DNA from 2 places in the Streptomyces sp. NPDC048644 genome. Region 1 is predicted to be linked to the other one. Evidence: predicted binding sites of a transcription regulator. Region 1 holds the regulator's gene; the other holds the start of a gene.

What was found. The regulator HspR, encoded in region 1, represses chaperone genes until heat shock. The targets are predictions, from matches to a motif close to TTGAGNNNNNNNNNCTCAA.
Region 2: the regulator HspR is predicted to act here: its motif matches at 3,303-3,321, upstream of lon (endopeptidase La).

What each region holds. Positions count from the first base shown of each region.
Region 1 covers NZ_JBICVO010000006.1:110,882-119,402, reverse strand. The annotation lists gene dnaK (molecular chaperone DnaK) at 1-1,660, shown strand, start outside; gene grpE (nucleotide exchange factor GrpE) at 1,657-2,334, shown strand; gene dnaJ (molecular chaperone DnaJ) at 2,380-3,558, shown strand; gene ACGFNI_RS15590 (heat shock protein transcriptional repressor HspR) at 3,560-4,012, shown strand; gene ACGFNI_RS15585 (hypothetical protein) at 4,072-4,476, opposite strand; gene ACGFNI_RS15580 (TIGR03618 family F420-dependent PPOX class oxidoreductase) at 4,536-4,940, opposite strand; gene ACGFNI_RS15575 (Uma2 family endonuclease) at 4,990-5,562, opposite strand; gene clpB (ATP-dependent chaperone ClpB) at 5,804-8,461, shown strand.
Region 2 covers NZ_JBICVO010000004.1:262,334-270,854, reverse strand. The annotation lists gene ACGFNI_RS10835 (spermidine synthase) at 1-499, opposite strand, end outside; gene ACGFNI_RS10830 (rhomboid-like protein) at 731-1,609, shown strand; gene ACGFNI_RS10825 (VOC family protein) at 1,750-2,136, shown strand; gene ACGFNI_RS10820 (nucleotidyltransferase domain-containing protein) at 2,208-3,032, opposite strand; gene lon (endopeptidase La) at 3,344-5,881, shown strand; gene ACGFNI_RS10810 (lysozyme) at 5,988-6,848, opposite strand; gene ACGFNI_RS10805 (MarR family winged helix-turn-helix transcriptional regulator) at 7,241-7,735, shown strand; gene ACGFNI_RS10800 (hypothetical protein) at 7,831-8,521, opposite strand, start outside.

The DNA of each region.
Region 1 (8,521 bases):
CCGGTCGGTCAAGCGCCACATGGGCACCGACTGGAAGATCGACATCGACGACAAGGGCTTCAACCCGCAGCAGATGAGCGCCTTCATCCTGCAGAAGCTCAAGCGTGACGCCGAGGCGTACCTGGGCGAGAAGGTCATGGACGCGGTCATCACCGTCCCCGCCTACTTCAACGACTCCGAGCGCCAGGCCACCAAGGAGGCCGGTGAGATCGCGGGTCTGAACGTCCTGCGCATCGTCAACGAGCCGACCGCCGCAGCCCTGGCCTACGGCCTGGAGAAGGACGACCAGACCATCCTGGTCTTCGACCTCGGTGGCGGCACCTTCGACGTCTCGCTGCTGGAGATCGGTGACGGCGTCGTCGAGGTGAAGGCCACCAACGGTGACAACCACCTCGGTGGTGACGACTGGGACCAGCGCGTCGTCGACTACCTGGTCAAGCAGTTCCAGAACGGTCACGGCGTCGACCTGGCCAAGGACAAGATGGCGCTCCAGCGCCTGCGCGAGGCCGCCGAGAAGGCGAAGATCGAGCTGTCGTCCTCCACCGAGACGACGATCAACCTTCCCTACATCACCGCCTCCGCCGAGGGCCCGCTGCACCTGGACGAGAAGCTCACGCGCTCGCAGTTCCAGCAGCTGACCGCGGACCTCCTGGAGCGTTGCAAGACCCCGTTCCACAACGTCATCAAGGACGCCGGCATCGAGCTGTCCGAGATCGACCACGTGGTGCTGGTCGGCGGCTCGACCCGTATGCCGGCCGTCGCCGAGCTGGTCAAGGAGCTGACCGGCGGCAAGGACGCCAACAAGGGCGTCAACCCGGACGAGGTCGTCGCCATCGGCGCCACCCTCCAGGCCGGTGTCCTCAAGGGTGAGGTCAAGGACGTCCTCCTGCTGGACGTCACCCCGCTGTCCCTCGGCATTGAGACCAAGGGCGGCATCATGACCAAGCTCATCGAGCGGAACACGACGATCCCGACCAAGCGGTCCGAGATCTTCACCACCGCCGAGGACAACCAGCCCTCCGTGCAGATCCAGGTCTACCAGGGCGAGCGCGAGATCGCGGCGTACAACAAGAAGCTCGGGATGTTCGAGCTGACCGGTCTGCCGCCGGCCCCGCGTGGCGTCCCGCAGATCGAGGTCTCCTTCGACATCGACGCCAACGGCATCATGCACGTGACCGCGAAGGACCTGGGCACGGGCAAGGAGCAGAAGATGACCGTCACCGGCGGCTCCTCGCTGCCGAAGGACGAGGTCGACCGCATGCGCCAGGAGGCGGAGCAGTACGCGGACGAGGACACCAAGCGCCGCGAGGCCGCCGAGGCCCGTAACCAGGGCGAGCAGCTCGTCTACCAGACGGAGAAGTTCCTCAAGGACAACGAGGAGAAGGTCCCCGCCGAGGTCAAGACCGAGGTCGAGACCGCCGTCGGCGAGCTGAAGGAAAAGCTCAAGGGCGAGGACACCGCCGAGATCCGCACCGCCACCGAGAAGGTCGCCGCCGTCTCGCAGAAGCTGGGCCAGGCCATGTACGCCGACGCCCAGGCCGCGGGTGGCGCCGAGGGTGCTGCGGGTGCCGAAGGCGCCGAGCAGGCCAAGGCCGATGACGACGTCGTGGACGCCGAGATCGTCGACGACGAGAAGCCGAAGAAGGATGGTGCCGCGTGACGGAGGAGACCCCGGGCTTCGAGGAGAAGCCCGACGTCCCTTCCGGCACCGAGTCCGCAGGACACCCTGACGACGCGGCGCAGCGTGCCGAGTCCGCCGACAAGGCGGGCTCGGCCCCGGCCGGGGACGACAAGCCCGACACATCCGACATCGCGCTCACGGCGCAGCTGGACCAGGTGCGTACGGCGCTCAACGAGCGCACCGCGGACCTCCAGCGGCTCCAGGCGGAGTACCAGAACTACCGCCGCCGGGTCGAGCGGGACCGGGTCACGGTCAAGGAGATCGCCGCGGCGAACCTCCTGTCCGAGCTCCTTCCGGTGCTCGACGACGTGGGCCGTGCCCGTGAGCACGGCGAGCTGGTCGGCGGCTTCAAGTCGGTCGCCGAATCCATGGAGACCGTGGTCGCCAAGCTGGGCCTCCAGCAGTTCGGCAAGGAGGGCGAGCCCTTCGACCCGACGATCCACGAAGCCCTGATGCATTCGTACGCGCCCGACGTCACGGAGACGACGTGCGTGGCGATCCTTCAGCCCGGGTATCGCATCGGTGAACGAACGATCCGCCCCGCGCGGGTCGCGGTCGCCGAGCCGCAGCCGGGCGCCCAGGGCACCAAGTCCGCCTCCGAAGAGGACAGCAAGCCTTCGGACGAGGAAAACGGTGGCCCGGACGAGGGCTGACGTGCGGACGGCAGAGAAGAAGACGCGGAAGGAGGGACGTCGGGGATGAGCACCAAGGACTTCGTCGAGAAGGACTACTACAAGGTCCTCGGCGTCCCCAAGGACGCCACCGACGCCGAGATCAAGAAGGCGTACCGCAAGCTCGCCCGGGAGAACCACCCGGACGCCAACACCGGTGACGCCAGGGCCGAGGAGCGCTTCAAGGAGATCTCCGAGGCGAACGACATCCTCGGTGACCCCAAGCGCCGCAAGGAGTACGACGAGGCGCGGGCGCTGTTCGGCAACGGCGGCTACCGGCCGGGCCCCGGCGCGGGCGGCGGCAGCTTCAACTTCGACCTGGGCGACCTCTTCGGGGGCTCGCAGGGCCAGGGACAAGGGCAGGGCGGCGGCTTCGGCGGCGGGCTCGGGGACGTCTTCGGCGGCCTCTTCAACCGCGGCGGCGCCGGGACGCGTACCCAGCCGCGCCGCGGCCAGGACGTCGAGTCCGAGGTGACGCTCAGCTTCACCGAGGCGGTGGACGGGGCCACGGTCCCGCTGCGGATGTCCAGCCAGGCGCCGTGCAAGGCGTGCTCGGGCACCGGCGACAAAAACGGTACGCCGCGGGTCTGCCCGACCTGCGTCGGCACCGGGCAGGTCAGCCGGGGCGCGGGCGGCGGCTTCTCCCTCACCGATCCGTGCGCCGACTGCAAGGGCCGGGGCCTGATCGCCCAGGACCCGTGCGAGGTCTGCAAGGGCAGCGGCCGGGCGACGAGCGCGCGCACGATGCAGGTCCGCATCCCGGCCGGGGTGTCGGACGGGCAGCGCATCCGGCTGCGCGGCAAGGGCACTCCTGGTGAACAGGGCGGCCCGGCGGGCGACTTGTACGTCGTGGTCCACGTCGACAGCCACCCCGTCTTCGGCCGCAAGGGCGACAACCTCACCGTCACGGTGCCGGTCACCTTCCCTGAGGCCGCGCTCGGCGGCGAGGTCCGGGTGCCGACGCTGGGCGGCCCGCCGGTGACGCTGAAGATCGCGCCCGGCACTCCCAACGGACGCACCATGCGGGCCCGGGGCAAGGGCGCGGCCCGCAAGGACGGCACCCGCGGCGACCTGCTGGTCACCATTGAGGTGGTCGTTCCTCAGGAACTCGGCGACAAGGCCAGGGAATCGCTGGCGGCCTATCGCGAGGCGACCGCGGGAGAGGATCCGCGGGCAGAGCTGTTCCAGGCCGCGAAGGGAGCTTGAGATGGACAGCCGGGGCGGGCATCGTCGGAACCCGTATGAACTGACCGAAGATTCGCCGGTGTACGTCATCTCCGTCGCGGCTCAGCTCTCCGGCCTGCATCCGCAGACCCTGCGGCAGTACGACCGGCTGGGTCTGGTCTCGCCCGACCGTACGGCCGGGCGGGGCCGCCGCTATTCCGCCCGGGACATCGAACTGCTCCGTACGGTGCAGCAGTTGTCCCAGGACGAGGGCATCAACCTCGCCGGCATCAAGCGCATCATCGAGCTGGAGAACCAGGTGGCCGCGCTCCAGCAGCGGGTCGCCGAACTCCAGGGCGCCCTGGAGGGCGCGGCCAGCGCGATGCAGCAGCGCGAGGCGGCGGTGCACGCCTCCTACCGCCGCGACCTGGTGCCGTACCAGGACGTGCAGCAGACCAGCGCGCTGGTGGTGTGGCGCCCCAAGCGCGGCGAGTAGCGGCATCCGAGCAGGGGAAGGGCCGGGGAGACCCGGCCCTTTCGCTTGCCCGCGGCCGGCTAGCAGCCGTTGTAGCCCGCGGTCGGCATCGACAGCCTGCGGTGCACGTGCGACTTCATCGCCGGGGTGTAGACCGGCTCGTCGAGGTCGGCGGTCGCCAGCCGCACGCCGGCCGCCGCGCACCGCTCGGCGAAGGCGTCGGCGTCGTCGACGGCGTGCTCCAGCACTCTGCGGTGCGGCGCCACGAACACGTCGACGAGGCCCTGCTCGACGTCGCGCCACAGCTGGTCGTGGTCGGCGCGCAGGCGGTGCAGGCTGAGCCGGCAGGTCAGGTGGAAGTCACGGGCCGCCGCCCACTGTCCGCACATCTCGTGCTGGCCGCGGTCGTCGACCAGGAACGGTTCCTCGTCCAGCTCGGACAGCGGCATCAGGCAGGCGATCGCCGTGACACGGACCGCGTTCATCGTGCCCTCCGGGGCGTCGCGACGGTGGGGGCGACGATACCCCCGCCGGGGGCCCTGGCTCAGGCGCGGCCGAGCGCCTTGGTCACCGCGATCTCGATCATGACGCGGTCGGGGTTGGGGCCCGGCGTCCTGCCGTAGCGCTCGGCGTACCGGTGGACGGCGTCCGCCACCGCGTCGGCGTCCGTCCGCACCCGCGCGATGCCCTCAAGCGTCGCCCAGCGACCGCGGTCGACCTGGCACACCGCGACCCGCGCGCCGTCCGCGCCCGCGGCCCGGACGTTCTTGACCTTGGTGCTGCCCTTGCGGGTGATGATCCGCGCGATCCGCTCGCCCGCGTCGTAGGTGACGCCGACCGGGACGACGTGCGGGGTGCCGTCCGGGCGCAGGGTGGTCAGCGTCGGCATGAAGTACTCGCCCCAGAAGGTGAGGTACTCGGGGCTGAGGGCGGCGAGGTCGTGGGCCATGGGGGAAGCGTAATTGCGGCGGCGCGCCATGGGGAGGGCGCTCACGGGCTCAGAGGAAGTCGCCGGTCTCCAGGTCGAAGGAGAAGGGGGCGGGGAGGGCGATGGACTTGCCGAAGAGGGCGGTGTGGCGGGTCAGGTAGTCGCCTTTCTCCGGCTCGCTGAACAGGGTGGTCGCGGACTTGTCGCGGTCCACGAGGAGGTAGAGCGGGATGCCGGCGCGGGCGTAGCCGTGGCGTTTGGCGACGCGGTCCGCGTAGGGCTTGCTCGACGTCACCTCGACGACCATCGCAACGCCGTCGCTGGGCATCCAGGGGGGTGCTCCCTGGAAGAGGCGGAGAGCCTCCGGGGCGAAGGTGGCGTCGGGGATCACGTGGTCCGCGGGCCGGGCCCCGGTGCCGGAGAGGATGAGCCCTTTGTGTCCCGAGAGGTCCATGGGTGTTGCGGACTTCCGCAACACCTGTTTGAAGACGGTGCTCAGGTAGTACTCGTGGTCGCCGTCCGGCGGTGGCGTCGCAACGATTTCCCCCTCGATGAGCTCGGCCCTGAAGCCGCTTGGTGTGTCCAGGGCGAGAAACCCTTCGAGGAGGATGTCCGTCTGCGTAGGCATGGGCTCGTGTGCCATAGCCGTCATGCTGCACCTCCTTGTGCTGGAAGGCCAGCCTCCCCAACGGCCGCCGGTGGCGGAGCCTGGTCCGGCCCGGTTCACTCACACGTGTGGGCCCCTGCGTCCGGAAAAGTGCCGAGCGCAGGCCCCGAAACAACCTTGAGTGGAATAGACTCAACTTATCGCACGTTGGTGTGAGCAGACCGGCCTCGGGTCGGCCCCAGGATCACAGCACGAGTACGAGGAGGAACGCGCGAACGTGGACGCCGAGCTGACCAACAAGAGCCGGGAAGTGCTGAGCGCCGCCAACGAGCGGGCGGTGGCCGCCGGACATGCGGACATGACGTCCGCGCATCTGCTGCTCGCGCTCCTGGCGGGCCAGGCCGACAGCAACGCGAACATCACCGACCTGCTGGCCGCCGTCGGCGCGGACGCCGCAGCGCTGCGGTCGGGGGCCGAGCGCAGGCTCGCCGCGCTGCCCAGCGTGCAGGGCTCGACGGTCGCGCCGCCGCAGCCGGACCGCGAGCTGCTCGCCGTCATCACGGACGCCGCGCAGCGCGCCAAGGAACTGGGCGACGCCTACGTCTCCACCGAGCACCTGCTCATCGGCATCGCGGCCAAGGGCGGCGCCACCGGTGAGCTGCTGGAGCAGCAGGGCGCGTCCGCCAAGAAGCTGCTGGCGGCCTTCGAGGAGGCGCGCGACGGGCGCCGGGTGACCAACGCCGACCCGGAGGGCACGTACAAGGCGCTGGAGAAGTTCGGTACGGACCTCACGGCTGCGGCCCGTGACGGCAAGCTCGACCCGGTCATCGGCCGGGACCACGAGATCCGCCGCGTCGTGCAGGTGCTGTCCCGGCGGACGAAGAACAACCCGGTGCTGATCGGTGAGCCGGGTGTCGGCAAGACCGCGGTCGTCGAGGGTCTGGCCCAGCGCATCGTCAAGGGTGACGTGCCCGAGTCGCTGCGCAACAAGCGGCTGGTCGCGCTCGACCTGGGGGCGATGGTCGCCGGCGCGAAGTACCGCGGCGAGTTCGAGGAACGGCTCAAGACCGTACTCGCGGAGATCAAGTCCAGCGACGGCCAGGTCATCACCTTCATCGACGAGCTGCACACGGTCGTCGGCGCGGGCGCCGGCGGCGACTCCGCGATGGACGCGGGCAACATGCTCAAGCCGATGCTGGCCCGCGGCGAGCTGCGGATGGTCGGCGCGACCACCCTCGACGAGTACCGCGAGCGGATCGAGAAGGACCCGGCGCTGGAGCGGCGTTTCCAGCAGGTGCTGGTCGCCGAGCCGACCGTCGAGGACACGGTGGCCATCCTGCGCGGCCTCAAGGGGCGCTACGAGGCGCACCACAAGGTCGTCATCGCGGACTCCGCGCTGGTCGCGGCTGCCACCCTCTCCGACCGCTACATCACCTCCAGGTTCCTCCCCGACAAGGCCATCGACCTGGTCGACGAGGCCGCGTCGCGGCTGCGGATGGAGATCGACTCGTCGCCGGTCGAGATCGACGAGCTCCAGCGGTCCGTGGACCGGCTGCGCATGGAGGAGCTGGCGCTCAAGAACGAGACCGACGCCGGTTCCGTCCAGCGGCTGGAGAAGCTGCGCAAGGACCTCGCCGACAAGGAGGAGGAGCTGCGCGGCCTGACCGCCCGCTGGGAGAAGGAGAAGCAGGGCCTCAACCGCGTCGGTGAGCTGAAGGAGAAGCTCGACGAGCTGCGCGGCCAGGCCGACCGCGCGCAGCGCGACGGCGACTTCGACACCGCGTCCAAGCTGCTCTACGGCGAAATCCCCGGCCTGGAGCGGGAGTTGGAGGCAGCCGCCGAGGCGGAGGCCGAGCAGGAGGCGAGCAAGGGCGCCGACGACGGGAGCGCCACGGCGCCGATGGTCAAGGAGGAGGTCGGCCCCGACGACATCGCGGACGTGGTCGGCGCCTGGACCGGCATCCCCGCAGGCCGTCTCCTCGAAGGCGAGACGCAGAAGCTGCTGCGCATGGAGGAGGAGCTGGGCAAGCGGCTGATCGGTCAGCGCGAGGCCGTACGGTCCGTGTCGGACGCGGTGCGCCGCACCCGCGCGGGCATCGCCGACCCGGACCGCCCCACCGGCTCGTTCCTCTTCCTCGGCCCGACCGGCGTCGGCAAGACCGAACTGGCCAAGGCGCTCGCCGACTTCCTCTTCGACGACGAGCGGGCGATGGTCCGCATCGACATGAGCGAGTACGGCGAGAAGCACTCCGTCGCCCGGCTGGTCGGCGCCCCGCCCGGCTACGTCGGCTACGAGGAGGGCGGCCAGCTCACCGAGTCGGTACGCCGCCGCCCGTACTCCGTGGTGCTCCTGGACGAGGTCGAGAAGGCCCACCACGAGGTCTTCGACGTCCTCCTCCAGGTGCTGGACGACGGCCGGCTCACCGACGGCCAGGGCCGCACCGTCGACTTCCGCAACACCATCCTCATCCTGACCTCCAACCTCGGCTCGAACTTCCTGATGGACCCCCTGCTCAAGGAGGATCAGAAGAAGGAGAAGGTCCTGGAGACCGTCCGCGGCTCCTTCCGTCCGGAGTTCCTCAACCGCCTCGACGACGTGGTGGTCTTCCACCCGCTCGGCACGGACCAGCTCCAGCGGATCGCCCGGATCCAGCTCGACCACCTCCAGGGCCGCCTCGCCGACCGCAGGCTGACGCTGGACGTCACCGACCAGGCCCTGACCTGGCTCGCCTGGCTCGGCAGGGAACCGGTCGACGGCGCCCCGGCACCGGACCTGTCCTACGGGGCCCGCCCGCTGCGCCGCCTGGTCCAGACGGCCATCGGCGACCAGCTGGCGCGCGCCATCCTGGCGGGCGAGGTGCTGGACGGCGACACCGTGCGGGTGGACGTCGACGGCGACCACCTCTCCGTGGAGCCGGCCCGCGCGGCCGTCTGAGCGGCGCCACGCTCCGCCCCGCCCCGTTCGGCTTGCCAGGACGGGGCGGGCATGGCGGAG
Region 2 (8,521 bases), on a different contig from region 1:
CGGGCCCGTTGTCGATGTCCAGGCACAGCGCGTCGAAGGTCTCCCGGCCCGCACCGTCGTGCAGATGGGCGACCAGATCCGCGTGCACGATCCGCGTCCGCGGGTCCGCCAGGGCGCCGCCGGAGAGTTCCGCCAGTGGCCCATGGCGGTGCCAGCCGATCACCGCGGCCTCCCGCTCGACGACCGTGATCCTGCCCCAGCGCTCCTCCCGCACCGCTCTGACCAGGGAAAACCCGACGCCCAGGCCGCCGATCAGCAGGGCGGGGCGCTGCCGGTCCTGCGGCAGCTCGGCCAGTGCGGCATCGATCAGCAGCCGCTCGGACCTGCCGTCGGACGTGTCCATCAGGAAGCAGCCGTTGGCGATGATCTCGTAGACCGCCGCGTCACCTGCGCGCCGCCGCCGCAGGACCACTTCGCCGTACGGGCCCTCGCGGCGGTCGAGGGTGCGCGGGCCTTCGGGGAGGCCGGCCGTCGAGGGAGAAGGGGGAACGGGAGCCATCCGGCCATCCTGGCGGGCCCGGTCCACGCCGGTCCACCTTCTGGGGGCGCGGCGCCGGAGCGGACGTGGTGCGCCCCGAACGGGTTGCCCGCGGCGAAGTGCTTGTGACGCACTTCACTTACACAGCTCGCTCATGGGTTGAACAGGCACGCTGTCCCGCACGTTGTGCACAGCGGAGCGCGGCCGGGGAGACGGCCGACGCGAGTGCCTGAACGGAAGGAGCCCGGAACGGTGAGCTTGGTGGACACCGCGGACACCGCGGACACCGCGCGGGCGGGCACCGGACCGGCCGGCTTCGGGAAGCTGCCCCGGCAGCCCGCCGGACCGCCGTCCGTACGCGTCGATGAGGTGGCGCCGCCCACCGGGCCCGCGCCTGACACCGCGGACGCGGGCGCCGTCCCCGCGGCGGGGCGGGCGCGCGTGGTGGCCGCGCTGAGCCGGCTCCGGCTGCTGCTGCCCAGCCCCACCGGCACCCCCTTCACCTTCGGCTACACGCTCGTCCTCCTGGTGACCTCCTTCATCGCCGCCCACGCCGCCCCCGCGTTCGTCGGCGAGCTGCTGCGCGGCTCCAGCACCGACGTCGCGCACCTCACCCACACCCCGCTGCTGGTACTCGTCGCCAGCGCCCTGTGGATAGCCGGCGGGGTGACCTCGGGGTTCGCCGTCGCCTTCCTGTTCGTGCTGACGGCCCTGGAGCGCCGCATCGGGAGCCTGGGCGCCGCCGCGGTGTTCGCGGGCGGCCACGTACTGGCCACCCTCGCCACGGAACTGCCGGTCGGCTTCGCCGTCGCCGCAGGTCAGCTGCCGGTCAGCTCGCTGCACCGCCTCGACTACGGCATCAGCTTCGGCGTGATGACCTGCACCGGCGCGCTCGCAGGGCTGCTGCCGGGACGGCTGAGGTGGCCGCTGCTGGCCGGCGTCGGCTACCTGGCCGTCGGCGACGTGGTGGCCTTCGTCGATCCGATGGCGGCCTGGGGGCACCTCCTCGCGCTCGCCCTCGGGGTGGTGAGCTGGCCGCTGCTCCGCCGCCGTCGCGCCCGGCGGGCCCGCCCGGAACCGCTGCGCGGCGACCTCGGCCACCCGGCCCTGCGGACGGAACGCGCGGGCTGACGGGAGGCCGGGCACGCGGTGGCGGCCCGGTGGCGGGCGCGCTGTACTCGGTGGTGTGCACCCGGGCCGGCCGTCGGCCCCGGGCACCCGGCGCCGGCCTTGGCCCGCGTCCCCGCCGTGCACCAGGAAGGGGCCAGCACATGCGCATGATCTTCGTAAACCTGCCGGTCAAGGACGTCGCCAGGTCGACCCGCTTCTTCGCGGCGCTCGGCTTCGAGGCGAATCCCACCTTCTCCGACGAGAGCTGCACCTGCGTGGTCATCGACGAGAACATCTACGTGATGCTGCTCGCCGAGGCCCGCTTCAAGGACTTCATCAACGACGAGATCAGCGACACCGCCACCGGCACCGAGGTCCTGAACTGCCTCTCGGCCGACAGCCGCCGGGAGGTCGACGACCTCCTCGCCAAGGCACTCGCGGCCGGCGGCAGCCCCTGGAAGCCGGTGATGGAGGAGGGCCCGATGTACGGCGCCAGCTTCCAGGACCCGGACGGGCATGTGTGGGAGCTCGTTCATATGGGGCAGTAGCCGCCCCCCCCCGGACCCTTGCGGTCGGCGCAGAGGCCCGGGGCGCCGACGGGGCGTCCTGACAACGGAGTTCAGGCGGCCAGGAGGCCCGCGATCTCCTGGTGGAGGGAGACGGGGAGGGTGAGGTCCCATCGGGCGGCGGCCTCCGTGGCGAGATCGCGGCTCCACCGCCAGCTGTGCCGGGCCGCGGCGCGGACCGCCGCAGGCTCCGCGGCGGCCGTGGTCGCGGCGTAGCGGGCGCGGTCGGCGGCCGGCAGGTCGTGCTCCAGGTTGCGGCTCGGGGTGAGCCAGTGCGCGGTGGATTCGCGCAGCAGGCGGCACAGCTGGAGCTGCAACGGGGCGACGACGGTGTGCAGCAGGGCGTGGGCGCGGGCGGTCTCGCCGCGGGCCAGCACCTGGGCGAGCATCAGGGTCCAGTTGGCCAGCTCGGCGGTGAGCTGCCGGGCCGTGCCGACCGGCTCGGGCGGGACGAAGCCGGCGAGCCCGCGGGCCGCTGCGGTCAGCCGTCCGCTGCGGTCGAGCAGGACCGCGGCCTCAGGGTCGGGCAGCTGCACCATGCCGCGCCAGGAGGGGACTTCATCGATGCCGGTGCCTGCCGCCTCGACGTGGAACTCCCCGCGCATCAGATCGTCGAAGACGACGGCGAGGATCCCGTACATATTGGTGTACGCCAGCTTCAGCGGGGCCAGCCGCTCGATGAACTCCCGTCCGTCGAAGGCGTCGGCGTCCTGGTCGCGTACGTAGAGGTACGCCTCGATGTCCGAGTACGCGTCGGCCTCGCCGAGCGTCCAGGAGCCGTACAGCAGGACGCCGTCCAGCCGGGGCTCGGTGCGGGCGGCCTCGCGCAGCCGCTCGATGCGGCGGTCGAGCGCGGGGGTGGGGGTGCGGTGCGGCATGGGTCTCCTGAGTGGTGCGGGCGGCATGCGCCGGGCGGTGCCCGTGCGGCATGGCATGCGGACGGTCCCGGCGGCTGCCGGGTGGTGGATCTCGAGGTCGCGGACCGTGCGCGCGTACTCAGGAAAAAACGCCCATGGGCCGCACTGTACCGGGGAGTTGGGGGCGCGGAGGGGCGGGGATGCGTCCGGCCGGCCGGGGCGACCGGGGTGTCCGGGCTCTGATCGCTCACGGCGAACACGGACCGGGGAACATCTGCCGGGCGCTCTGCATTGAGTGGGTAAAGCTCAACTTGCCTGCCGAAGGGGAGATCATGGCTTCGTCGTCCGCCTCGCTCACTCTGCCCGTGCTGCCCCTCGATGACGAGGTGGTGCTGCCCGGCATGGTGGTGCCGCTGGATCTGTCCGACATCGACGTCCGGGCCGCGGTGGAGGCCGCGCAGGCTGCCGCCGTACCGGGTAACAAGCCGGAGGTGCTGCTTGTGCCCCGGATCGGGGGCGCGTCCCGGGCGGCGTCCGGGACCGGCACCTACACGGCGATCGGCACGCTCGGACGGATCGAGCAGGTCGGACGGCTGTCCGACGGCGATCCCGGCGCGCTGATCCGTGGCCTTCGCCGGGTCCGTATCGGGGTCGGCACGACCGGACCCGGTGCCGCGCTGTGGGTGGAGGGCAGCGCCATCGAGGAGGCGGTGCCGGGTTCGGGACCGGACGAGTCCGGCCGGGAGGGCGCGCTGCCCGGCGCCGTCACCGAACTGGTCACCGAGTACAAGGCGCTGGCCACCAGCTGGCTCCGCAAGCGCGGTGCCTGGCAGGTCGTGGACCGGGTGCAGCAGATCGAGGACGTGGCGGCGCTCGCCGACAACTCGGGCTACTCGCCGTTCCTGACCATCGAACAGAAGGTGCGCCTGCTGGAGACCGTCGATCCGGTCGCCCGGCTGAAGTACGCCACCGAAGTGCTGCGCGAGCACCTCGCCGAGCAGGACGTCGCCGAGTCCATCGCCAAGGACGTCCAGGAGGGTGTCGACAAGCAGCAGCGGGAATTCCTGCTGCGGCGGCAGATGGAGGCGGTCCGCAAGGAGCTGGCGGAGATCAACGGCGACGCGGAGGACGAGGGCGGGGACTACCGCGCCCGGGTGGAGGCGGCCGGCCTGCCCGCGGACGTCCGCAAGGCCGCCCTCAAGGAGGTCGACAAGCTGGAGCGGTCCAGTGACCAGAGCCCGGAGGGTTCCTGGATCCGCAACTGGCTGGACACCGTTCTGGAACTGCCGTGGAACGAGCGGACCGAGGACGCGTACGACATCCCGGGCGCCCGGCAGGTGCTGGACGCCGACCACGCGGGCCTGGAGGACGTCAAGGAGCGCATCACCGAGTACCTGGCCGTCCGCAAGCGGCGGGCCGAGCGCGGCACGGGCCTGCTGGGCCGGGCCGGTGACGGCGCCGCAGCGGATGAGGGAAGCGCAGGTCAGGGCGGTGGGCGCCGGTCGGGTGGCGCGGTGCTCGCGCTGATCGGACCGCCCGGGGTCGGCAAGACCTCGCTGGGCGAGTCCGTCGCGCGGGCCATGGGCCGCAGGTTCGTCCGGGTCGCGCTCGGCGGGGTGCGGGACGAGGCGGAGATCCGCGGGCACCGGCGCACGTACGTCGGCGCGCTGCCGGGGCGGATCGTGCGGGCGGTCAAGGAAGCCGGTTCGATGAACCCGGTGGTGCTGCTCGACGAGATCGACAAGGTGGGCTCCGACTACCGCGGCGACCCGGCAGCCGCCCTCCTGGAGGTCCTGGACCCGGCGCAGAACCACACCTTCCGCGACCACTACCTGGAGGTCGAACTCGACCTCAGCGACGTGGTGTTCCTGGCCACCGCCAACGTCCTGGAGGCCATCCCCGAGCCGCTGCTCGACCGGATGGAGCTGGTGCGTCTCGACGGCTACACCGAGGACGAGAAGGTCGTCATCGCCCGGGACCACCTCCTGCCGCGCCAGCTGGAGCGGGCCGGTCTCGAACCGGGCGAGGTGACCGTCGGGGACGACGCGCTGCGCAAGCTGGCGGGCGAGTACACCCGCGAGGCCGGCGTGCGGAATCTGGAGCGCGCGGTGTCCAGGCTGCTGCGCAAGGTGGCGGCCCAGCACGAACTGGGCGAGCGGGAGCTGCCGTTCGCGGTCGGCGCCGGGCAGCTGCGCCCGCTGATCGGGCGACCGCACCACACACCCGAGTCGGCGCAGGACCCGGCCGAGCGGCGGACCGCGGTGCCCGGCGTGGTCACCGGCCTGGCCGTCACCGGAGCGGGCGGCGACGTGCTGTACGTCGAGGCGTCGCTCGCCGATCCGGAAACCGGCGCATCGGGGCTCCAGTTGACCGGTCAGCTCGGCGACGTGATGAAGGAATCGGCCCACATCGCGCTGTCGTTCCTGCGCTCACACGGCGCGGAACTGGAGCTTCCGGTGGGCGATCTCAAGGAGCGCGGCGTGCATCTGCACGTCCCGGCGGGCGCCGTCCCCAAGGACGGGCCGAGCGCCGGCGTGACGATGACCACCGCACTGGCCTCGCTGCTGTCGGGGCGGCAGGTGCGGCCCGATGTGGCGATGACCGGTGAGGTCTCGCTGACCGGGCGGGTGCTGCCGGTCGGCGGCGTCAAGCAGAAGCTGCTCGCCGCGCACCGTGCGGGGATCACGACGGTGATCATCCCGCAGCGCAACGAACCGGACCTGGACGAGGTGCCGGCCGAGATCCTGGACGCGCTCGACGTCCATCCGGTCTCGGACGTCCGCCGGGTGCTGGAGCTGGCGCTGACCGACGCGGCGGCCCCGGTGCGCGCACCCGGGGCGCCGGCCAGGGAGATCCCTGCCGCGGCGTGACGGACGCGGCAGGAGCAGGCCCCTCCCGCACGAACACGCGGGAGGGGCCGCGGTGCTGCCCGGTGCCCGGCCGGATCAGGTCCGGCGGGACCGGTCGCCGTCGCCGTCAGCCGTTGGCGAGCGCCTGGAGCCGGTCGTAGGCGCCGTTGAACTTGTTGTGATCGCCGACGGTCGGTCCGGTCGAGGTGTACTGCCAGATGGTGTGGAAGCCCCAGCCGGCCGGGAGTTCACCGACCGACGAGCCGTAGCGCGGCACCCACAGCGGGTTGACGCTGCCGAACCCGGCGTAGTTGCCCGTGCACTGCTTCCACCAGTCGGTGGAGGTGTAGATGACGGCGTCCCGCCCGGTGCGCGCCTTGTAGGTCGAAAACCAGTCCTTCATCCAGTTGACGAGCCCGCTCGCGCTGAGCCCGTAACAGGTCGACCCGTAGGGGTTGTACTCCATGTCCAGCGCGCCCGGCAGGGTCTTGCCGTCCTTGGACCAGCCGCCGCCGTGGTCGACAAAGTAGTTGGCCTGGGCGGCGCCGCTGGAGGTGTCGGGTGTGGCGAAGTGGTACGCGCCGCGGATCATCCCGGTGTCGTAGGAGCCGTTGTACTGCTGGGCGAAGTACGGATTGACGTAGCTGGTGGACTCGGTCGCCTTGACGTAGGCGAACTTCACGCCGCTGCTCCACAGCGTCGCCCAGGCGACGTTGCCCTGGTGGCCGCTGACGTCCACGCCCTCGACGCCGGCGAGCAGGCCGCGGGCCGGTGCGCCGTCGGTCGCGGTGCCTTCGTGGGCGGCGATCTGGGAGCCGGCCCAGTCCTGCCCGGGGTGGGTGGGCTCCGGCGCGTCCTTGCCCGCGCCGGCCTGCGCGGACGCGGTGGCGGACACCCCGATGAGCAGGGAGAGGGCGGTGAAGAGGATCCCGGCCGCGCTCGCCAGTGTGCGCGAGCGGTGGGGGGAGCCGGACCTGTGCACGGTCATGCGTGCCTCCGAAACGGTGGTGGGTGACCTGAGGGGGGTACGGACCCGCGGCGGGCCGCGGTCCGGCGGCACCGCCACCGGGGTGCGGTGACGCGGGTGCGCAGTACGGGAACGAGCGTGACCTGCGGGGGATACGAGCGCGTGGAGCGTGGCGACGACGTACGGGGACGCGGGACGTGGGACGCGGACGTGAAGAGCGGTGACCGGCAGCCGCAGGCAGCACGACTTTTGGTGTGGCCATGCCAGAAAGACGATACGCGCGTAGACCGTGGCGATAAAAGGGGGGCGCGGGGCTGCCGTTGGTCTAATCCTGCGAAATACTGGCCAAGCTGCGGCTTCGGCGGCAGCCGGAGGAAACTTTCACGACGGGGAAAGCCGGAAAGGGCGCTGACGTGCACAACACCGGAGCCGACGGAACGACGGCGGACGGCGAACCGAGTGGTGTGGACCACGTATTCCTGTCACTGGAACGCGAGTTGGCGGTATTCCTGCGCCGGGCCCGTGCCTCGTCCGGTGAATTGGCCAGGGAAGTCCACCCCGATCTGGAATCGGCCGCCTACGGCCTGCTCGTCCGCCTCGCGGACGCAGGAGCCCAGCGGGCCACCGGACTGGCCGGGTACTTCGGCGTCGGCAAGGCGACGATGAGCCGCCAGCTGCACGCCCTGGAACAGCTGGGTCTCGTCGCCAGGGAGCCCGATCCGGCCGACGGGCGGGCGGTCCTGGTGCGCATCACCGACGAGGGCCGCGACCGCTTCAACCGGGTGCGCAACGCCCGCCGGGCCCGCTACGCCCGCAGCCTGGCCGCCTGGGACCGCGAGGAAGTCGCCGAACTCGGCCGCCTGCTGCACCGCCTCAACGCCGAACAGGACGGCGACGACGCCTCGTAGGACGTCCGATGGCTCGGTAAACCCGCTTTCCCGAGCCCGTCCGGAACTGGCCCTTGCCCGGGGCGCCCGCACCCTCTACGGCGCGGCCCGATGCGTCACGGCTGTACGAAGACCACCGCCGCGTCGTCCCGCGGCTTGCTGCGCGGGTGGGTGGCGCCGTCCGGGTCCGCCGCCTCCGCCGCCCGCACCTCGTCGATCAGGGCCTGCGGCCCCCGCTCCGCCACCAGGGCCGCGCAGTGCGCCCAGGAGCCCTTACGGAAGACCTCGACCCAGCGGCCGGCGCCGTCGCTCAGCGCGGTCAGCGAACGGACGCCGGCGCGTGGCGTGCGGCCGGTGACCGCGCGGGCCGCCACCGAAGGATCGGCCGCCGCGGTGAAGAAGCCGCCGTCGGCGTTGCGCAGCGCCTCGACGGCGCGGCCGTACTCCCGGCCCGCCGCGGCACGTTCGGCCGAGCCGCGCGGCAGGGCCCGCACGGCGTCGCGCTGCGCGCGGACGGCGGGCGGCAGTTCGTCGAGGCGGGGGTCGAGCACCGGGTGCACGCTGCCGTCCGCGCGCTCCAGGAGCAGCACCGAATCGGACAGCACGAGGTGCTCGACGTCCTCCCCTGACCAGCGCGCCAGCACCACGGTTGCCTGCGGCGTGCGTACGTGAGAAAGGTCACAGGTCGACCGGTGAATGTCAGCCGTACGGGAGATGGCCGCGGCCAGTACCTCAGGGAGCGTCATATCCCGGCGTGAAACCGACAGTTCGAGCAGCGCGCCGCCGAGCCGGGCGGTGAACCAGGAC